Regions from separate parts of the Pseudoalteromonas sp. SG43-4 genome, predicted to be linked through region 2. Evidence: riboswitches for the same ligand, from Rfam matches in the RefSeq annotation. Region 2 holds a riboswitch; the other holds the start of a gene.

Region 1 (11,512 bases), on a different contig from region 2:
AACAGCAACACCTTCATTGCGACGATTAGCCACATACTCTAACGTTTGCTGCATGTAAGGTTGCTGTAATTCACTTTCTAAAAATGTAGCCCAATTGCTCATTGTGTACTCTTAATCTGTTTACGTGATGCGTCTATTTTAACACACATATCCGCGAGTCCATCTAGCATGCGCGGAGTAAAACGATGTAATAAATCGGCATTTACGCTAATAAATTGATCATTTTTAACTGCTGGTACTTCTGGCCACTTTTGCCAATTAACAACCGGCTGTGGTGTTTTTGATTTTTCATCAGGGATAATAATAACTTGCGGCTTAGTAACAATAACATTTTCGATACTAATTTGCGGATAATCTGTAACGCTATCGGCAAATACATTACTTACATGGCATGTTTCAATCAGCTGATTTATCCATGTGTTTTTACTTACTGTCATCATGGGCTCAGCCCATAACTGATAAAATCCGGTAATATCTTTTTTATCTTGCTGGCTTTTAACAATCGCGTTTAGCTTTTGTGTAAATGCATTTGCCGCTTGTTGGCTTTGCTCAATATTCCCTGTAAATTCACCAAAAGTAAGTAACTCGTGGGCTACACCCGCGATTGTGGTGGGATTACTCAAATACACTTTTATACCTAAACGCTCTATTTGGGCTAAATCTTCGCTTTGATTTCCGCTTTTCCACGCAATAACTAAGTCGGGTTTAAGCGCCAATACTTTTTCAAGCGAGATACCGTAATAACCCCCTATGCGCTCAATACTTTGGGCTTCACTTGGGTAGTCGGCGTAATCAACTGTGCCCACAATATTATCGCCCGCCCCTATGGCAAATAGGTTTTCGACAATGTGCGGTGCAAGCGCGATTATTCGCAGTTTTTTAGAATCATTAGCCAGCTCTGCAAGTGCACTGCCCGATACACAAAAAAGCAGCACCCCAATAAAAAACGCTTTAAACATTAGTAATCAAACCCTTCGAGCGCTTTTATGCCTGAGTCGAATGCATGTTTTACATTACGCACTTCACTTACTGTGTCGGCAAGGTCGGTTAAAGTACGATGTGCTGCACGCCCTGTAATAATAACTGACTGCATGGGTGGGCGGTTATTAAGGGCTGTTACTACTTCATCTAAATCAACGTAGCCGTAAGTCACCATATACGTAAGCTCATCAAGTAATACTAAATCAATACTGCTATCAGCAAGCATACGTTTTGACTCTTGCCATGTTGCCTGCGCGGCTGCAGTATCGGCTTCTTTATTTTGTGTATCCCAAGTAAAACCGGTGTTCATTACAACAAACTCAACACCTGCACCTTGTAATAAATTACGCTCGCCACATTCCCACGTACCTTTAATATATTGGCAAACGGCTGCTTTTTTACCATGTCCAACGCAGCGTGCTACAACGCCAAAGCCTGAGGTTGATTTACCTTTACCATTACCGGTAATTACCTGAAAAATACCTTTTACATCTTGTGCGGCGGCAACACGTGCATCCACTTGTTCTTTTACTTTTTGTTGGCGCTGCTTATGCTTATCGTTGTTTTGTTCAGTCATTATTGTGCCCTTCATAAATCGAGATAATTTGCTGTATGTTTAAATGCGTTTCGCACATGGTTGCTAATCGTTCTAACTGCTGCTCGCGGTGAGCGGCAATACTAATTGGGTTAATTGAGGCGCTTGGTTTTACCCATTTTAAAATTTGCGATGTAGCATCGGCTTCATCAAATAAGCCATGTAAATAAGTGCCCGCAATGGCGTTATCATCGCTAATAAAGCCATCAAACGTAAAGCCATGTGGGTGGCTTTCATCAAAGGTTAAAAATGGCTTATTAAGCGCTGCACCTTGGCTAATCCCTACATGTATTTCGTAACCACTACAGGGTGTTGATTGGTTATTTAAAAGCAGTGTAGCGGTTATTTTAGTTAATACTTTTTGTGTTGTTAGCGTGGTTTCAAAATCGCACAGAGCAAGCCCATTTACTTGCTTTAATGATGACTCAATACCCTCGGGATCGTTGAGCGTATTGCCCAGCATTTGCATGCCGCCACAAATACCAAGTACTTTACCACCATAGCGTAAGTGGCGCTTAATTTGAGTGTCCCAGCCTTCATTTTTCAAAAAACTTAAATCACCCAGCACATTTTTACTGCCTGGGAGAATTATCAGATCAACGTCTGGGATCGTTTGCGTATGGCGCACATAATTTATATTAATGTTTGGGTGCAAACGCAGTGCATCAAAATCGGTGTGGTTACTAATGTGGGGTACAAGCAGCACTGCAATATTAATTGTGGCGTTAGTTACGTTATTATCAATTGCGACGGCGTCTTCAGCATCAAGCGCAAGGTCGTGTAAATAAGGTAATACGCCAAGTACGGGTTTGTTTGTGTATTCTTCAAGCCAATCAAGCCCGCCTTGCAGCAAACCTATATCGCCTCTAAAGCGGTTTATAACAAAACCCTTTACGCGCGCTTGTTCTGACTCGCTTAACAACGCAAGCGTACCTACCAAGTGTGCAAATACGCCGCCTTTATCAATATCAGCAATTATAATTACTGGGCAATCTACCTCTTCGGCGTAGCCCATGTTAGCAATATCGTTTTCACGCAGATTTATTTCAGCAGGGCTCCCAGCCCCTTCAACAAGGAGTAATTCAAAGCGTTTAGCTAAGCGGTTATGTGAAGTAATTACTGCATCCATCGCCACTTTTTTATAGTCGTGATATTTGCCCGCTTCCATATTACTAACGGCTTTTCCGTGAATAATCACTTGTGCGCCCGTGTCGCTATTAGGCTTAAGTAATATAGGGTTAAAGTCTATTTCTGGCTCTACTTTAGCTGCTATTGCTTGCAAAGCTTGCGCACGACCAATTTCGCCGCCATCTTTTGTTACTGCGCTATTAAGTGCCATATTTTGTGGTTTAAAAGGCGCAACCTTTACCCCTCGCTTAGCAAACACCCTGCAAAGGGCAGCAACTAAAGTGCTTTTACCAGCATCTGATGTAGTGCCTTGCACCATTAAGGTTTTCATGGAATTACACCCTTCGCTTTCTAAAAAACAATAAACTCAAAAAGAACACGCTACCAATAGCTGCAGTAATAACACCTACGGGCAGTTCTTGGTTTTTCAGCAATGAGCGCGAAAGTACATCAACCCACACCATAAATGTACCGCCCACCAAGCTGGTTACCAGTAAGCCAGCGATGGTGCCTTGGGATATAAAAAAGCGCACAATATGCGGCACCATTAATCCTACAAACCCAATACCACCACACATAGCCACCAGCACAGCGGTAATTAATGAGCTCAACACCAGCATAAGTATTCTAAAGCGCTGAACCCTAACACCTAATGTAATTGCGCTTTCATCGCCAAGTAACATAGCATTTAGCTGCCTTCTAAAGCTCAGCATTACAAACGTACACAATGTGATTACCAATAAAGGCAAACTAAGCGTAGCCCACTGTGCACGAGCAAAGCTGCCCAGTGTCCAAAATAAAATAGCGGCTACCGCCTGAGGATCGCTCCAATAAAGTAACAAGCTGGTAAATGCACTAAATAAAAACGACAGCGCAACACCAGCTAATAGCATTGATTCTACCTGTGCACTTTGCTGCCTACCTGCAATAAGTATTAATAAACTCATGGCAAGTAAGCTACCTAATAACGCTGCTGCCGATAACATAAAACCTGCGCTAATACCTGCTAATGCCATAAGTAACACCACGCCAAATGAGGCACCCGACGATATACCAAATAAGTAAGGATCGGCTAAAGGGTTACGCGTTACCGTTTGTAAAATAAGCCCCGCAATTGCTAAGCCAGAGCCGGCTAAAAAGGCGAGTAATGTGCGTGGCATTCTTAGTTCAAAAATAATACGCGAATTAAAAGACGCATCATTTGAGAGTAAAAAGCTATTAAATACATCTTGAAGTGAGGTCTCTGCTGCGCCAAAACTAAGTGCTGCAAATAAGCTAAATAAAGCAGCTGCAGCACTGATAAATAGCGCAAGTGATTGGCGAGTATTAACTGCGCTCATATTATTCGTAACCATAAAAGTAAGTGATATGAGGGATGCTATTTCCCGACTCCGATATTTGCGGGTGGTTATTTACTTGAGCGCAGACACCAAAAACGTCGCCTAGCATGTTTTCGGTTAATACCTCACTTGGCGTGCCTGTATGTGTAATTTCACCATTTTTAATAATCACTAGTTCATCGCACATTGCAGAAGCTAAGTTTAAATCGTGAAACGATGCAAACACCGTTACACCCAACGATTTAGCAAGCTCCATTACCTGTATTTGGTATTTAACATCTAAATGGCTAGTTGGTTCGTCCATTATTAACAACTGAGGTTGCTGAACTATGGCACGGGCTATCAAGGCACGTTGCTTTTCACCACCCGAAAGTGACTCAAAGCTTTGATCGATATGATCTGCCAACCCTACAGTGTTGATAGCTTGGGTAATTTTTTGTTTATCAATGTTAGTTACTGAGCTAAATAGCGATTTATGAGGCGTTAGCCCAAGTGCAATAACATCAAATACGCTTAAGTTAAATTGCGACGGGGTTTCTTGTAAAACAACCGCTACTTTTTTTGCGTACTCATCGCTTTTTAGCTGCCAAATATCGGTGTTGTTAAACTCTACAACGCCATCACTGGGTTTATTAAAACGATATAAACAACGCAATAAGCTCGATTTACCTGCGCCATTAGGTCCAATTAAACCAACAAATTTACCTGTGGTTATTTTAAGGTTTATTTTTTTGAGGATCGTTTTATTGCCAATACCCCACGATACGTTTTTAACGTTTAGTAATGGTATATTTAATGGCGTTTGAGTGTGCAATAGTCAGTCCTAGACGGGATTAAACTCACTAAAATGCGATAAAAATACTAATGCACTACAAGAAAAAATGAGTAAACCCGCTCGTTAAAAGAATTTATACCAATTGCACTAAATTAGTGATTTATTATAGCGACAAAGAAATAGCTTAATAACAAAGCGGAAATTATGACATATACTTGTTTTATATGAATAATTTTTAACGAAGTTAGTAAGTTATTTAATTCGCTAGAAAGATCATGTTTTTAATAAAATTGGTATTATACCATTTGTATCTGACTTAAAGCTTTGCGCTAATTACAGTTGCGGGAACAGTCGAGGACTCGCACCTCATTCCAAATGAAGCTCTATTATGGGCGGCTAAGTAAATAATTTAAAGCAAAAAAAAACCGCACTCAAAAGAGCGCGGTTAAAAAGGGAGTGTTTTAACTAATTTAGCGAATAGTTAAAACTTGTATTCCATACCTAAGCCTACGTAGTCTTGGTCAACGTTGTTGTCCATGTCGAAGCTTGAGTAAAAGCCAAATACTTTAATGTTTTTATTTAATTTGTGATCAAGACCAACTGATATTGCTGACTTATCGTCGCTGTCGTCAAAGTCCATGTCTTGGTATTGCAATTTAAATGTGTTGTTACCCATGCTGTAAGCTGCATTTAATAGATAACCATCCGCTTCTGCGCTGCCGTCAACTTTTTCTTGTGTTTGGTACATTGCACCTAACTTAAAGTTTTCAACTTTACCTTGGATTGACGCGCGTACTACATCGTAGCCATTTACTTCACTATCGGCTGCGATAGAGGCATATACTGCGCTCTTTTTAAGTGCCACGTCACCGTAAGTAACCGCCATTGAGTAACCGTTATCAGCGTCTACATCATCTTCAGCTACAAAAGTAGCAAGTACTTTAAAACCTTCGTATGAGTTTGATGAATAACTAACAGTATTCCCTAAACGGTTTTCACCTTTAAATACATTTTTAATATCGCCTTCAAGGTCGTTAAACAAGTCTAACTTACCTTGAGATTGTTTAAGCGCAGTATCGTTACGACCAATAACCACTTGGCCAAACGCACCTTTTAAACCAACGTATTGGTTACGCGCAGAAATATTGTCGTCGTTATCGCCTTTTGAATCAGCATCAGACACATCAACTTGAAACTCAAACTTATATACCGCTTCTAAACTATCATTTATTTTTTCAGAACCTTTAACACCAAGACGAGATGCATTACTTTTTATCTCAGTAAAAGATCCTTCGCCGTCATCAGATGATTGCACTGTTACATTCGCTTTACCGTAAATGTCTACATCGGCAAGTGCATTAAAAGATAAACCACTTAATAGTGCTAAGCATAAGCTCGATTTTACAAATTTCATGTTATTTCCTTGGATAATCACAAAAGACTAATTTTTTAAAACTGCTGCATTTTGTCACCGCTAAATGACAGTAATATTACAATGGAAATATTAATGTCTTTTTTTATTAATAAAAATGCATTAAATTTGAAATCAAAATAACATGAAAGCCTAATAAACGGCCGAACTTACTTACTTTTCTTTAATGACAAGCTTGGGGTCATTTGCGATAGTAAATTAACTAAGGTTTCTATTAACTCTTTTTGCTCGTTGTCTCTGTGATACGCTATAAACACGTCTCGCGAGGTATTTTCTACATCTTTAACATGAAACAGTTCACCTTTTTCTAAATGCCCTTCTACCAATACTTGAGGTATAAATGCACTGCCGCCACATTGCAGTATTAAATCAAGTGCAATACGTCCTGTGCTGGTTCTAAAATAAGGCGGTGTTTTACCGGTAAACTGACGCGCATGCCAAAGTGAGAAAGTAGTTCCCCAATCAACATATACATACTGATTATCAAAAAAGTTTTCGTTCGTTGCAGTGTCGTATCCGCTTACGGGAATGATTGGCAACTCACAGATTCGCTCTACCACTAGCTCGTCTACTTTTGGTGGATCAAACAATATTGCCAAATCAAGCGTGCGTTCTAATAACAGCCGAGTGCTTTCTTGTTGTGCTTTAACTTCTGCGACTAATGACACGCCCGGCATCGCTGATACAATATTTGTTATACCAAACTGTAAAAAAGCATCCCAAATATTGGGCGTTCCTGCTAAGCTAATTTGCTTATGCATATTATCGGCAAGCGCAACATCCACTTTGGCGCGTTGCATGCCCGTAATAATCATTTGTGCATGGGGTAATAAACGCTCGCCAGGTGCTGTAAGTTGAATGTTATTACGCTGGCGAATAAACAAATTAACACCAAGTCCTTGCTCTAATTGGCGAATTCTAAAGCTCACTGCAGACTGCGTAATATAAAGGTTTTCGGCCGCTTTACCAAAGTGACGCGTACGCACTACCTCAACAAATGTTTTTAATAAATCGATATCCAATTTTTTATCCTCACGATAAAAATAATTTGTTTAATAAATTGCCAAACTTGCATCATACTCCAGCTAATTACTAAGGTATGAGGATAAAGCTATGAGCAATAACATTTCATTACTACGCCAAGCATTTGTTAGCCAACGTCAATTTTATGATGATCAAAACTTTCCACGAGGCTTTAGCCGCAGCGGAAACTTCACCTTATTAGAAGCCAGCATACTTGAACAACACGGAGTTGTTTTAAAAGGCTTATACAGTAAAACAATTGAGCCGCAAAACGAACACCAAGAACAGTTTGTAGCAGTCGTAACTGGCTCACAAGAACCTACCAACCCAATCGAACGAGCTTGGGTAAAATACTTAAAACTAACGACCTGCAAAACTAAGTTTCATACTTTATTTGGCCGTTCAAAAATGTCGAGCCCGGCGCCGATTAGCCAAGAGTATTATTCAGAAGCGGATAATCTGTAAGTATTTAAGTTATTTGCTTTTTTGCGTTTTAACAGTTACAACTTGTATAAGCAAATATTTTTGCAAAATATATATAGGGTTGTTCCGTGACGCGAAAAATACTAATAGTTGAAGATACACCTGCCATGGCGCGAGTGCAAAAGCACATCGCGCTTAAGGCTGGTTATGAAGTTGATATAGCTGAGTCATTAGCGCAAACAAAAGAGCTTATAAGTAAAAATAGCTATTTTTGCGCTGTAGTTGACTTCATATTACCTGATGCCCCATTAGGTGAGGCAATACCTTGTACTATTAATGCAGACATTCCAACTATTGTAATGACGGGCAATATTGATAAAAAAACTCGCGACACTGTAGAAAAATACCCAATCATCGATTACATCATTAAAGAAAATAAACAAGCTTATCAGTACCTCGAAAAACAGTTACAGCGCCTGCCTCGCAACGAAAATGTAAAAGTACTCGTTGTTGACGACTCTAAATCGACCCGACGATACATTTGTAGTTTATTAGTGCGCCATAAGTATCAAATTATTGAAGCACAAGACGGACAAGAAGCGTTAAACCTGCTTGAAGCTTCACCTGATATTTCAGTTATTATTACTGATAATGAAATGCCCAATATGAATGGCGATGAACTATGTAGCGAGATTCGCCGCTTATACAGCAATGATGAAAAAGCTATTATTGGTATTTCGGGTTCTGACTCTGTAGGGCTTTCTAGTTTATTTTTAAAAAATGGCGCAAACGATTATTTGCACAAACCTTTTAATAGCGAAGAGTTTTACTGCAGGCTTAGTCAAAACGTCGATATGTTAGACCTTATAGCCACCATAAGGCGACAAGCCAACACGGATTATTTAACTAATTTACCAAATCGTCGTTACTTTTTTGAAGAAGCTGAAAAATCATTAAAGCAAATAAAACATACTAAAGGTGACGGTGCTTTAGCTATGCTTGATATTGATCACTTTAAATCAATTAACGATACATACGGACACGATGTTGGCGACGAAGTATTAAAAGGGCTCTCTATTTGCTTCAGTAAATACTTTAAAAAGCACTTAGTAGCGCGCTTAGGTGGTGAAGAGTTTGCAGTTTATTTTATAGATGCAGATAAACAAGAAGCCCTTAAACGCCTTGAAGGCTTTAGGTATTTTATAGAAATGAATAGCCAAGAGTTTAGTAAAGCTAAAATAAAATTCACCATTTCTATTGGCTTTGCAAACGGGCCTGTTTATCAAATTGATGAACTTTTAAAACAGGCCGACTTAAAGCTTTACGACGCTAAAGAATCTGGTCGTAATAAAGTAGTTAGTTAACCATTTTATTAGTTAATTATACTTCTGCGGCTGTAATAGCCGCTTTTTTACGTTTGCGTGATTGATGGTAAGAGTCCCAACTAAAAATAGCCAGTGCACTCCAAATACATGCAAATGTTACTACACGCTCTGCATCAAACACTTCACCATAAAACACCACAGCTAGTATAAACATTAAGCTTGGCCCAATGTATTGAAAAAAGCCAAGTGTAGTATATTGCAAACGCTTAGCTGCACCGGTAAAACACAGCAGGGGTAATGTAGTTACAATACCTGCACTAATCAGTAGTACATTAGTATGCCAATCATTAGCTGGCAGGCTTGATGTTGCTGTAGGCACCATTAACCACCAATAAATAAGTGCGACAGGCAGTAATATAAGTGCTTCGAGTAAAATGCCAGGCAAGGCTTCAACCGGTAACTTTTTACGTAATAAACCATAAAGTGCAAATGATATAGCCAGTGAAAAGGCAACTACCGGAAACGAGCCAAAACTAATTAGCTGCAGCACTACACCGCTAAAGGCAAGGGCTACTGCTACGCCTTGGAACTTACGCAGGCGTTCGCCTAAAAAAAGCATACCCAGTAATACATTTAAAAGAGGATTTATGTAATAGCCCAAGCTTGCATCAAGCATGTGGTTATTATTTATAGCCCATATAAATAAACCCCAATTAAACCCAAGCAGTGCAGAGGTTATAACAAGCATAAGCAAAAGCTTAGGTTGAACGATAATGCGTTTAATTTTACCCCAATACCGTAAAACACTTACTACCAATACTAAAAACACAACCGACCAAATAACCCGATGCATTAAAATTTCAAAAGCAGAAACATGCTGAATCAACTTAAAGTATATTGGCGCAAGGCCCCACATTAAAAAAGCAAGACAAGCAAAAATAGCACCTTTACGCTGCTCAGTATCAATCGACATAATACACACTTAGTGATTTAAAAGGCCGCTAGTTTACTTGCCATACGCGTTTTATCCAACTAAATACGTGCCGGTTCCAAAAGCAATTTGAACAGACTGTTCGTTATGTAATTCCATTCTGCATACACATACTTTATTACCTGAACGAATAAGTGTTGCGCTGGCAGTAAAGCTCTCTCCTTTACCAGGGCGCAAATAATCAGTACGTAAGTCGATAGTCCCAAGCGTGGCTAATTTTGTTTGCACGCTTGTAATATCTAAATCGGTAAGTTTATCAATTACACTTGCTGCAGCGAGCATACCGCCTACATTATCAAGTACGGCTGAAATAACACCACCATGGAGTATTTTTTGCGCAGGATTACCAATGAGTACATCCTGCCAAGGGAACGTAATTTTGGCCTGTTCAGGGCTTAACGACTCAACCGATATTTTTAAAAACTGGTTAAACGGCATGCCATTTACAAATAACGCGCCCACTTGTTCAATTAACATTTCTTTATTCATTATTATTCTCTATGTCAAAACAGGTAAGATGAGTAAAACATACATAGTGTAAAACTACGAGACTCCACTTAAATAATTTATCAAGTAACTCAGCTAAAGACATCTCACTAAAAAACCACTAAAATACCCGCCAATGAATACATCAACTCCACCTTCTAGCACCCTTGTGCGTAAACCCGAAACTGTCCTCAAACAAGTGTTTGGCTACAGTGAATTTCGCGACGGTCAAAAAGCAGTTATTGATGCCGCTATTAACGGTCAAGACTCGCTTGTATTGCTTCCTACTGGCGGCGGAAAATCGGTGTGCTACCAAATCCCTGCTTTAGTACTCGAAGGCGTAACCATTGTTATATCTCCGCTTATATCGCTAATGCAAGATCAGGTAACGCAACTGCAAGCTCTTGGGGTAAAAGCCGCTTACGTTAATAACAGCTTAGCACGAGAAGAACAGCAATTGGTGTATCAACAGCTTCATCAGGGGCAAATTAAGCTCTTATATGTGGCGCCTGAAAAAGTATTACAACACGAATTTTTAGAGCGTTTATCGCATTTAAATGTGAGTTTATTTGCTATTGACGAAGCGCACTGTGTGTCGCATTGGGGTCATGACTTTAGACCTCATTACTTTCGCTTAAACGAATTAAAGCAACGTTTTGCACATGTCCCAATGATGGCATTAACCGCCACCGCCGATAAAGCCACACGGTTTGATATAGTTGAGCAATTAAAACTACAACAGCCTTATATTCATACTGGCAGCTTTGATCGCCCCAATATTCGTTACACCATAGAAGAAAAATTTAAACCTATGGTGCAATTGCTTCGCTACCTAAAGGAGCAAAAAAGCCAAAGCGGTATTATTTATTGCACCAGCCGTAAACGCGTAGACGACATTGCTGAAAAGCTTGCAGATGCAGGACTAAACGCTGCCGCTTATCATGCTGGTATGAGTAACGAGCAACGACAATTTGTACAAACCGGGTTTGCCCGTGACGATATACAGATAGTGG
Region 2 (11,512 bases):
AGTGCTTTGGGTGATACATCAACAAATAAAGAGTCTGTATCGGTGCGTCCTTTTGAGTCGGTTACCGTGACTTCAAAGCTCAATGTAGACTCAGTATCAACATCTGAGGCAAAAAATGTCGTTATACATTGGTCGCTATTGCTTAATGTTTCGCTATTACCGGTAAGTTGTTGCCATTCACACTTATAGGTATCGGTAACGGTTTCGCTATTTGTAGCATCAAGCGTTACTTGCTCAAACTCTTCGACATTTTGATCTGCGCCTGCATTTGCATCTACTAACTCATTTGTTTTGTTGAGTGTCATTGAATATTGAGTGCTCGCCTCGCCACCCTCATCATCAGTGACAGTTAGCTGCCAAGATAAATTCACGTTGCTTTCAAGTAATGGATGAGAAAAGCTAAGAGTTGATTCATTAAAACTCTCAATATCTAAATCAGGACCCGATAGCAATTGCCACAAATAACTATCAATTTGACCATTATCATCAGGATCGCTCGACTCTAGGGCACTCAAAGTCACTGTATCTTTGTATACAGAGGGAAGTGTTTCAGGAGATGTTTGTGTAACAACAGCAAGAGGTAGTTGGTTATTAGAGCTCACTGAAATAGAAATGTCGTCACTAACAGCGCTACTACCTGTACTTTGATAGCTCACTCTTAATATTATTTCACTATCAGTTTTTACGTCAGGGGCTGTAAGTGTTTGCTCTGCGCCATCAAGCGGAAAACCTTCTAAGCTTGGGCCGCTAACCTGCTGCCATGAAAAGGTACCATCCGCAGGGGAACCTTGTGCTGTGATGGTAAATTCAGATTTTTCGATAATTTGTAAATCGGCTCCAGCATTAACAGACGTTTCAACAACTGTATTATCGCTATCACCGCCACCGCCTCCACACGCACTCAGTAAACTACAAGAAATGAGGGGGATTAAAGCAAACGCTTTCATACGCAGCACCTTATTATGTCAAATAATTACTATAGTGTAATCACTAGCAATAAAGATGCCATTAAAGTACTACATATATGTGTCTTGATGAATACGTACAAACAACTTCGTACCGATTTTACTGTAATCTATTTTGTATTCACGCCCGTCTAGAGCTTGAATAAACAGCAACTGCTTTTCTTCGCCAAATACATCAGCGCTACTTACATAAACCATTTCTAAATAACGCTCTTTTGCATCACGGCGGTTTTTAGGTAGTTCTTCTTTAAATGGCTCCAGACCATGTTGCGTTACTTTAATTCGAGGATGAATTTCAGAGTTTACAATCACTAAATCATGCTTTTTATCTTTATGTATTATGGTGTTTCGACCACTTTTTAAAAAGGCTCTCTCTTGACTCATTTTTCTTTCCTACAGTCGTAGCTTAATTACTAAGCTGCGACGCTATAAACTGACTAGGCTCGCGCTTCCACTTATTTAAGTTAGCACTAAATGCCCAAATATCTCTATCTAACACGCTGGCAGGCAATAATAAATCGTAACCTGTTAGCTGCTGAAGGTGCTTAGTTCTATTAGCAAACATGGCTATAAGCCCAGTATAGCTTATCCCTTTATGGGAGGTGTAATGTGTATCTTCTATTAACCATTCTGATGGGCAATTGCCATTTTTGCAATGTTTTTGAACAACTTGCATAAATAAATTACGCTGCTCTATTAATAATTTCCCTGCAATTCTAGGCGCTATGCTTGATAAAAAGTCGTCTATATCATTTACCTTAACGCCAACCGCATTTAATTCTAAATAGTCAAAGCCATCTTCTACTTTGGGTATTCCACTGTGATGAAAGTTACTATGAGGCATACACCAAGCTCCGTACTTGTGGCAATAAACGAGCTCAGATTCGCTTAATATAAGGCTATGGTATGGTTCTTGAGATTTTAAAAATCCAATAAAAATAGCCACAAGGCACAAGCTCACTAAAAATATTTCAAGTATGCTAATCTCACCCGGCCTCAGTAAATTAAATAACATAATAAAGACTAAGCCTATAGCACCTACAACAATCGCCTCAATTGCGTTTCGCGCGCCCTGTGCCCGAAACTTAATGACATTGTCAGATTTATCCATATTGGTAAAACACCATATAAAAAACAAACATAATAATGCCCCAAATTATGACCTTTCTTGTTGTTATACATAAGTTACAGCTAGTTTTAAATTTCATACATTACCGCTTTTTCCTCAACAAAATAGGAACAATGAATAAATCTTATTTACTTTTACGCTTAACGCACAAATTTATGAGATACATAACCGTCTTTTCACGGTCTTATTTCGTACAATACTTACAATTCATTTTCAGGTATGAAATCAATGTACTCAAGACAATCAGGTAAAGCACTTTTTCCATTTATTATTACGTTACTTCTAATATTTAGCGTTTATTTATATTTACCCGCTAGCCACGGCGAACAAGCCGATTCATCACAAATGTCTACCCAAGTAACGGCTCATACTGTTACCTCTGAGGAAAACGCAGTGATGATAGAGGCCATCGGTAGTGCACGTGCAAACCAAGCTATTTATATAAAAAGTGCGCAAAACGATTATGTCACAGATATATATTTTAAAGATGGCGACTTAGTCAGTAAAGGACAAAAATTAGTACAGTTACAAAGCCAACAAGAGCAACTTGCAGTTAAAGAACTCGGTATTAACTTACGTGAGGAAAAACGCCAGTTAGATCGCCTTACCGAACTTTCACGCTCGCAATCAACGGCAAAGTCATTACTTGAAGAACAATTATCTCGTGTTGATGCCACTGAAGCTCAACTAGAAAGCGCTAAAACAAAGTTAAATGAAATGACTATTACCGCGCCATTTTCAGGCCTGTTAGGTAAGCGTGAAATATCAGTTGGCGCCTACGTAAGCAACACAACAATAATCACCACACTTGATGATATTAGTATTATTAAAGTTGACTTCAAAGTACCTGAAAAATATTTAGCACAATTAAACATAGGTATGAAAGTACTTACCCAAAACGATGCCTACCCAGGGCAGACATTTAACGGCAAGGTAACGCATATTAGCTCGCGTATTGATTCGGTAACACGCAGTGTTGAAGTAACTGCAAGTTTTGCTAATAAATCAGGATTACTTCGCCCTGGTATGTTACTAAATACAGCACTTGAGCTAAGCAGTAACCAAGCTTTAATGGTGCCAGAAAAAGCGGTTATCCCTTTACAAGACAAACACTTTGTTTTTCAAATTCAAGACGGAGTAGCCAATAAGGTTGAAGTGCATGTTGCTGGCAGAAATAATGGCTGGGTTGCTATCGATGAAGGTTTAAATGATGGCGAGCAAATTGTTACTGAAGGGCTAATAAAAATTCGCTCTGGTAGTAAAGTAAGCGTAAAGGGGTAATACGTGAAAATTACTGATACTAGCGTTAAACGCCCCGTTTTTGCCATAGTAATTAATTTACTGCTTCTTACTTTTGGTCTGGTTGCATTTACTATGCTGCCACTTCGTGAGTACCCTGATATTGAAACACCAATAGTAAATATCAGCACTGAATACACAGGTGCTTCTGCCGAAATTATAGAAACAAAAATAACGCAAATAATAGAAAATCGAATTTCCGGTATTGAAGGCATTAAAAGTATAAACTCATCTAGTCGTAATGGGCGTTCAAACATTACCATTGAGTTTGATATTAACCGCGATATAGATGCCGCATCTAATGATGTACGCGAACGTGTAGCACGTGCACTTGATAGTTTACCCGATCAGGTACGCCCACCAGAAGTGTCTAAGTCAAATAGTGATGAAAGCCCAATCGCATGGTTTGTATTAAACAGCGAAACAATGGACTCGTTACAGCTCTCTGATTACGCACAGCGCTTTATCGTTGACCGTTTAGCCGTTGTAGATGGTGTATCTAACGTGCGTATTGGTGGTGAGCGCCAATACGCCATGAAAATTTGGCTAAACCGCCAAGCAATGGCTGCACGTGGCATTACCTCGAGCGATATTGAAAATACACTGCGTACAGAAAACGTTGAATTACCTGCCGGCGAAATAGAATCAATAGATCGCGACTTTACCGTGCGTACCGCACGTAGTTATAAAGATCAGCGCGATTTTAAAAACCTTGTTATTAAACGTGGTGAAGAAGGTTATTTAGTGCGTTTAGGTGAAGTTGCCGACGTAAAATTAGAAGCTGCCGATGACGAAAGCTTATTTCGTGGTAACGGGCGCAACATGATTGGCCTAGGAATTGTAAAACAAGCTAAAGCAAACACGCTTACCGTAGTAGATAACGCACGCAGTGAACTTGAAAAAATCAAACGTAACCTACCTGAAGGCACCACAATTCAAGACAGCTACGATTCGTCTGTATTTATTAAAGAATCAATTAGTGAAGTTTACAGCACACTTGCCATCTCTATGGGTTTAGTCGTACTCGTTATATTTTTGTTTTTAGGCAATATACGAGCAACGCTTATTCCTGCGGTTACCGTACCGGTCGCACTTGTTGGTAGCTTTATGTTTTTATTAGCAATGGGCTACTCAATCAACTTACTAACTTTACTTGCCTTAGTACTGGCTATTGGTTTAGTAGTAGATGATGCCATTGTAATGCTTGAAAACATTCACCGTCGTATTGAACTGGGTGAGCCGCCATTACTAGCTGCATATAGAGGTGCGCGTGAAGTTGGTTTTGCCATTGTCGCAACCACGCTTGTACTAATATCGGTGTTTGTGCCATTGGTGTTTATGGATGGCCGTATAGGGGCATTATTTACTGAGTTTGCAATGGCGGTAAGTGCTGCCGTATTTTTCTCAAGTGTTACAGCGCTGACTCTCGCACCAGCCTTGTGTTCTAAAGTACTTAAAGTATCAGACAAACCAAATAAATTTAGCCAATGGATGGACCGCCAGTTTACTAAAATTGAAGTAAGTTACCGTAATTCACTCTCCACCAACATAACCCGTAAATGGGGTTTAATGGTGAGCCTATTATTAGCGGGCTTTGTTAGTTACTCGTTGTTTTTACAAGTCCCCTCTGAGCTAACGCCAAAAGAAGACCGTGGCACGTTCTTTATTATGATGAGCGGCCCTGAGGGCGCAAGTTATGAAAATAATGCCGCTAATATGGCTAAAATTGAAGAACGCTTAATGCCTTACTCGCAAGCAGGTGAGCTAAGTCGCGTACTTGTTCGAGTACCTGGCTGGGGTGGCAGCGGCGGTGTTGCTATTGTTGGTATGGCCGATTGGGATAAACGCAAACGCTCAACATGGGAAGTAATGGACGAAATAAGCGGTAAAATGCAAGAAGTTACCGATGTTCGTGCATTTGCCATTATGCGCCGTGGTATTGGCGGTGGTGGTTCATCTCGCCCTATTGAGTTTGTATTGCAAGGTAATGATTATGCACAACTTGCCGATTGGCGTGACCGTATAATTAAGCGTGCTGAACAAAACCCAGGTTTAGTAAGAATCGATCATGATTATAAAGAAACCTTCCCGCAGTTTTTAGTCAGCATAGATAAAAACAAGGCCGCTGATTTAGGCGTTTCTGTATCTGATGTAGGCCGTACACTTGAAACAATGCTTGGCCAGCGCCGTGTTACAACCTTTATTGACCGTGGTGAAGAATACGATGTAATTTTAAAAGGGACTAAAGAAGACTTTACTAACCCTACTGACATTTCAAATATATATCTTAAATCACGAAGCGGTGAACTAGTCCCACTTGATAGCCTTATCAGCTTAAAAGAAGAAGCAACCGCATCGCGCTTAAACCGATACAACCGTATGCGCGCAATTACATTAAGCGCCAACTTAGCCGACGGTTATACGCTTGAGCAAGCGCTTAACTTTTTAAACGAAGTAGCCGCGCAAGAAAACGATATAGATGGCGCCGTAGATTACAAAGGCGAGTCGCAGCTTTATTACGAAGGCGCATCAGCGATGACCTACGTATTTATACTTGCACTCACTGTTACCTTTTTAGTACTGGCAGCACAGTTTGAAAGCTTTATGCATCCGTTCGTCATCATGCTTACCGTACCACTTGGTTTAATGGGCGCTATGTTCGGACTTTGGGCTACAGGACTTACCTTAAATATTTACAGCCAAATAGGTATTGTCATGCTCATAGGGCTAAGTGCTAAAAACGGTATTTTGATTGTAGAATTTACTAACCAACTACGCGATAAAGGCGTTGAATTTAGTGAAGCTATTTTGCAAGCAGCAACTCAGCGTTTGCGCCCTATTATTATGACCTCGCTGACTACGGTTATGAGTTCGGTACCTTTAGTACTTGCTTCAGGTCCGGGCGCTGAAAGCCGTATGGTGATAGGTGTAGTCGTGTTTACTGGGGTTATTGTATCGACCCTACTAACTCTTTTTGTTGTACCTGCTGCATATTATGCACTTGCACGTAACACTCAATCACCTGAATTTTTACAGCAAAAATTAGACAAACAAGCCGCTGAAAAACCTTTCGAAGAGATCTAGCCTCTTAATTGCGCCGTAACCTTGTTGTTGCGGCGCATACAATTTATGCTCGCCTTTAAACCCCATATACATTTTAGGAATACTTATGAGCTCAACAACGCAAGTAGCAACATTTGGTGGCGGCTGTTTTTGGTGTATAGATGCTGCATTTAGACGTGTAAATGGCGTACTAACCGTAAGCTCTGGCTACACCGGCGGTGAAACAAATAACCCAACATATGATTCTGTATGCTCAGGCACAACTGGTCACGCTGAGGTTGTTAAAATTGAATTTGACGCGATTGTAGTTAGCTTTGAAACACTCTTAGCAATGTTTTTCACACTGCATGATGCAACACAATTGAATCGCCAAGGTAACGATATAGGCACACAATATAGAAGTGTGGTTTACTATCACGATGAAGCTCAACTTAAGCAAACCAACGAAATGATAGCTCAACTGCAAAGCCATGTCGCTGAGCCAATTGTGACAGAAGTCAGCCCTGCCACTACGTATTATCCAGCAGAGCATTATCATCAAGATTACTATAACGAAAACCCACAGCAGGGTTACTGTAGTATTTTAATAGCACCTAAGTTACACAAGTTTGAAACCGTATTTAAAGAGTTCTTAGCTGACTAGCTAATTTTAGTAGTTAAACTTAGCTACACATTAAAAAGCCCGACATATGTCGGGCTTTTTAATATTAATAAATACAGTTAAAACTGGTAGCTTGCGCCTGCAAAAAAGCGACGCTCTGGCGTGTTGTAGTAATACACTTCACCCGTTGTAAAATCAGCGTTTGAATCAACAGCGTTATATTCTTTATCAAATAAGTTTTCTACACGAAGCGAAACTTCAATATGTTCATTTACTTGATAATTACCCGCTAGGTTCCAGAGTGTATAAGAGCCTAAGCGCGTCACAGCACCTTGTCGGTCGCTACGGTATTGCATGTCTAAGCTTGCATCAAAAGCACCAAACTGTTTTGCAAGTTCCCAGTTAAAAGTACGTTTAGCAACATTACGCAACTCTGCGCCCGTTTCTTCGTCTTCAGCGCTTAAGTAAGCAAAGTTAAGGTTGCTATCAAAACCAAAAAACTGCTGGGATAAGCTAAATTCAACCCCTTCGTAGCGTGCTTCATCGATATTAGCCAATGCAAAGTTTGCATCGTAATCAATCTTATCTTCTATATCGTTTCTAAATACTGCAATATCAACTTGCGCGATATCAAAATCTACACTCAAACCTAACTCACGGTTTACTGATTTTTCAGGTTGTAAATCAGGGTTACCATAAACTGGATAATATAAATCGTTAAATGTAGGAGCTTTAAAGCCAGTACTTTGGCTTATACGAAATGTTGCATCTTCAGATAAATGATAACCCGCAGCGGCGGTATACGTTGTTTCATCGCCAAATTGCTCGTCGTCATCTTGGCGAACAGTTAAATTAGCCAATATTTTATCTGCATCGTAGTAAGCACCTACAAACACGGCAAGTACATCTCGGCTGTCTTCAACAAATAGTTGCGAACTATGCGACACATCATCGTTGTACCAATTAATACCACCACTAATGTTAAGTTCATTAGATAACAGGTACTGGCCGTTATAATCAATTTGTGTACGTTTAGTTATAAAGGTACTTGTTGTTGGCCCAACTGAAAAATCAACATAAGTGTTATCTGAATCATCTGTTGAAAGCGCTAAATCAACACTATGCGTTTGGTTAGTGTAGTTTTTACTCCAACCTGCAGAAAGTTGATAGTTTTTAAAATCATCTCGTTCAATCGTACTGTCTGCTGGGCTAAAGCGACTGTCGTAATCTGCATAGCCTTCACTGTATTGGCCTAATAACTTAAAGTCGCCGTAATGTGCATCGGTGTAGTTTACTTTAAAACCAAGGTTTTTATTTTCATAACCATCTTCATCAGGTGCTACGCCTTGCAGTACATCAAAGTTATCTGTTTTTTCAAAGCCTGCGTTAAATGCTGTTGTTATATCATCTGATTTTACAGAGCCTGCAACTTGATAATTTTGATAAGAGTCAGAACCAAATGTAGCGCTTAGGGATAAGTTATCTGACTCACGCGTAATAATATTAATAACACCAGCGAGTGCATCAGAGCCATAAACAGCCGCGCGAGAGCCTTTAATAATTTCTATGCGTTCAATGCTATTTAGAGGGACATTATTTAATGCTTTTTGACCTAGTGTTGCTGAGCCTGTACGTACACCGTCAATTAAAATCAACGTATCGCCAGAGCCCGTACCACGAAGTGACACGCCTGTATTTTGACCAAAACCACCGTTTGGATTAACTTGAAAACCCACTCGCGTGCTTAAAAGTGTAGGTAAATCGCGTACGTTACTAGCTTCTATTTCAGCACGTTCAATAACATTTACACTCGCTAAAACGTCGTTAATTGATTGCTCAAACTTATTAGCTGTAACGGTTATTTTTTCAATTGATTGCTCTGCACCAGACACAGAAAATGAAAGCGCAGCAGAAATTGCAACGCCTAGAGTTGTTTTGTTTAACATGAGATCCCCTACCTTTGCCCACCGCAAAGATTTAAGTAAGTAAGATTGCATCAAGGCCGGTCTCCGGACTCAGTAAGCACATAAAAACATGCAATACTCTACCGTTGCGGGGGCAGTGTTGGGCTTGTAGTCATCATGAAAACGCACCAACTTCCCGATTATCCTGCTAAAAAAATCATTACATGAAGTGGCTAGCAAGCACCTTGAAAATATGCCGTCATTGTGAGCATTTTGTTTACAAATGTCAATGGACGTCTATATAGCTAAAAGCTATTTCAGTTCAGTGCTGTATTATTATAGCTTGAAGGAATACCGTACTTATCAAGTAGCTTCTGAAGTTGCATTTGTGTAGTAGGTAAATTTAATATTTCATCCATTTTGCGACTAGATATTTTATTTGATTGTGAGTTAATCAAAAAATGTGTTTCATACACTGCATCTGGTACGTCACTCTTAAATAGTAAATCCATATTTAAGATATTCTGCTTTTTAAAATACTGATAAGCAATACTGTTTAAAACCCCGACTTCAGCGCGCCTTAATAGCAGCATTTTAACTACATTGAATTCATCGATTGTAAGGCTTACCTGGTGCTCTTCTCTCAAGTATTCGGCATTTGTATTAAATCCTGCAAATTGATACGAGTACCCTAAAACCCCAACTTTGGTTAATTTGTCCAGATTGTCAAAATAAGTTTGTTCTGATGCATTCTCTTTGAGTGTATAAAGCTCGTTTTTGGTGATGGTATAAAATTCAGTTTTTTCAATGTTTTTCTGCGTTGTTTTTGGCAGCCATTGCATTGCCATTAAAAATAAAACGTCGAAGTTATTTTTTTCAACAGACAAAGTAAGCCTTTTTACAGGTAAAGAAATAAGTATAAAGTTAAATTCCTCCTGTGCGTCGTTTAAAATATTAATAAACTCAGGAGCAAAGCCCTGCTTTTTTTGCGCGTTAATAATAATCGGAAAGTAGCCATCTTCGACCAATACATCAATATCAACTGGCTTTGATAAGCTTGGCTTGGTAAATATAAGCAAAACAAATAACAGAAATAATTGATGGGGTCTCATTTTAATACCTTCTAGAGTGAAATTTTTATTATATTCAATTAAATATAATAGCTTAAATATCAAAAGGTGGATTAATACATGCAGAACTACGAGAGGATAAGGTGGGAAAGTTGTAAAAAATTAAGTAGCTTTAATCTGTCTGCAAATATAGACAAATTAAAGCATTTTTATTAAAAACAGTTTATAAATTAGTCGCGAAAGTTTTTAAACTGAAAAGGCTGACCTAAATCGGCACTGCGTACTACCTGCATTGCCTCTTGAAGATCGTCACGCTTTTTACCTGTCACACGCACTTCTTCGCCTTGAATAGCGGCTTGTACTTTAACTTTTGAATCTTTAATGGCTTTAACCACTTTTTTGGCCATGTCTTTTTCGATACCTTGCTTTAACCCAACGTTACGAAATACATTTTTTCCTGCACGGCTAATATCTTGAAGTTCTAAACTAGCTACATCCATACCGCGCTTTGAAATTTTTCCCGCTAAAATATCGAACAACTGCATAACTTGAGAGTCAGCTTCTGCTTTAAGCTTAATTGTTTTATCGTTTAGCTCAATAGATGCATCAACGCCTCTAAAATCAAAGCGAGTCTCTAATTCACGGTTTGCGTTATCAACCGCATTTTTAGCTTCGTTCATTTCTACTTCAGATACAATATCAAATGAAGGCATTAGTATACTCCTAACTATTTAATCTTAATTTTATGTGGCAATTATAACGCTAAAATTATAAATCTTTACATTTTTCTGCATCTTGTTCAGGTGCGATACTAAATTAGTTTGATATACTTGCGCCTCTTTTTTAAGCGATTTTAGGATTTGTCGTGACAAGGCGTGTTTATCAAGCAGTTTTTTTAATCAGCATAGTGGCTTTCACCTTTTTATTTGCTAAAGAAATAAAAGGTGGCGTTGTAAATTTATTCCCTCATGTTGATAAAGTCGCCCATTTTGGGATTTTTTTTATATTAGCCATAATAATGGATAAGGCTTTTAAGCTTCCTTTATATGCTCAAATACTCTTATTAGCAGGCTATGGCGCCTCGATAGAAATAATGCAAGACGCACTACCTTATAGGCAAGCATCACTTGGTGATTTTTTTGCTGATTTTGCAGGTGCTGCAAGCTACTTTTTACTTAGAGTAATTTTTACACCTCGAAAAAAGAACCCACATGGCTAATATTTTAATCGTTGGCGATGGCGCTATTGGCTTATTGCTGAGCCACTTTTTGAGCGCATCGCATAATGTCAGTGTTTTAACTCGTAAAAACCCAACAAACACCCGCTTTTACAGCAGAGCTAAGGGTGCATCAAAAAAAATTAATGCAAAATTTATTTCATTAAATCAGTTAGATAAAGCAACTGAATTTGATGTAATTTTATTTACCGTTAAAGCTTTTCAAGTGCTTGATGCGTTTTCTCAAATAAAGCCATTTTTACCG

The links. Region 2 has a riboswitch for cobalamin ahead of H5160_RS10815 (TonB-dependent receptor domain-containing protein). Riboswitches for the same ligand answer to the same signal wherever they lie in the genome.
Region 1: it holds a riboswitch for cobalamin, as region 2 does, so the genes downstream of both, H5160_RS18775 (ABC transporter ATP-binding protein) here and H5160_RS10815 (TonB-dependent receptor domain-containing protein) in region 2, are expected to answer to the same signal.

The regions. Positions count from the first base shown of each region.
Region 1 covers NZ_JACJFB010000027.1:21,618-33,129, reverse strand. Annotated here, with positions in the region: gene ung (uracil-DNA glycosylase) at 1-102, opposite strand, end outside; gene H5160_RS18795 (cobalamin-binding protein) at 99-959, opposite strand; gene cobO (cob(I)yrinic acid a,c-diamide adenosyltransferase) at 959-1,558, opposite strand; gene H5160_RS18785 (cobyric acid synthase) at 1,551-3,035, opposite strand; gene H5160_RS18780 (iron ABC transporter permease) at 3,040-4,044, opposite strand; gene H5160_RS18775 (ABC transporter ATP-binding protein) at 4,046-4,858, opposite strand; cobalamin riboswitch at 5,104-5,238, opposite strand; gene H5160_RS18770 (porin) at 5,301-6,233, opposite strand; gene H5160_RS18765 (LysR family transcriptional regulator) at 6,401-7,273, opposite strand; gene H5160_RS18760 (DUF413 domain-containing protein) at 7,365-7,739, shown strand; gene H5160_RS18755 (response regulator) at 7,826-9,061, shown strand; gene rarD (EamA family transporter RarD) at 9,078-9,995, opposite strand; gene H5160_RS18745 (thioesterase family protein) at 10,047-10,502, opposite strand; gene recQ (DNA helicase RecQ) at 10,636-11,512, shown strand, end outside.
Region 2 covers NZ_JACJFB010000009.1:93,193-104,704, reverse strand. Annotated here, with positions in the region: gene H5160_RS10845 (DUF1566 domain-containing protein) at 1-947, opposite strand, end outside; gene H5160_RS10840 (hypothetical protein) at 1,017-1,349, opposite strand; gene H5160_RS10835 (DUF2982 domain-containing protein) at 1,372-2,076, opposite strand; gene H5160_RS10830 (efflux RND transporter periplasmic adaptor subunit) at 2,323-3,375, shown strand; gene H5160_RS10825 (efflux RND transporter permease subunit) at 3,379-6,477, shown strand; gene msrA (peptide-methionine (S)-S-oxide reductase MsrA) at 6,563-7,099, shown strand; gene H5160_RS10815 (TonB-dependent receptor domain-containing protein) at 7,177-9,003, opposite strand; cobalamin riboswitch at 9,040-9,224, opposite strand; gene H5160_RS10810 (hypothetical protein) at 9,279-10,073, opposite strand; gene H5160_RS10805 (YajQ family cyclic di-GMP-binding protein) at 10,262-10,744, opposite strand; gene H5160_RS10800 (VanZ family protein) at 10,897-11,250, shown strand; gene H5160_RS10795 (ketopantoate reductase family protein) at 11,243-11,512, shown strand, end outside.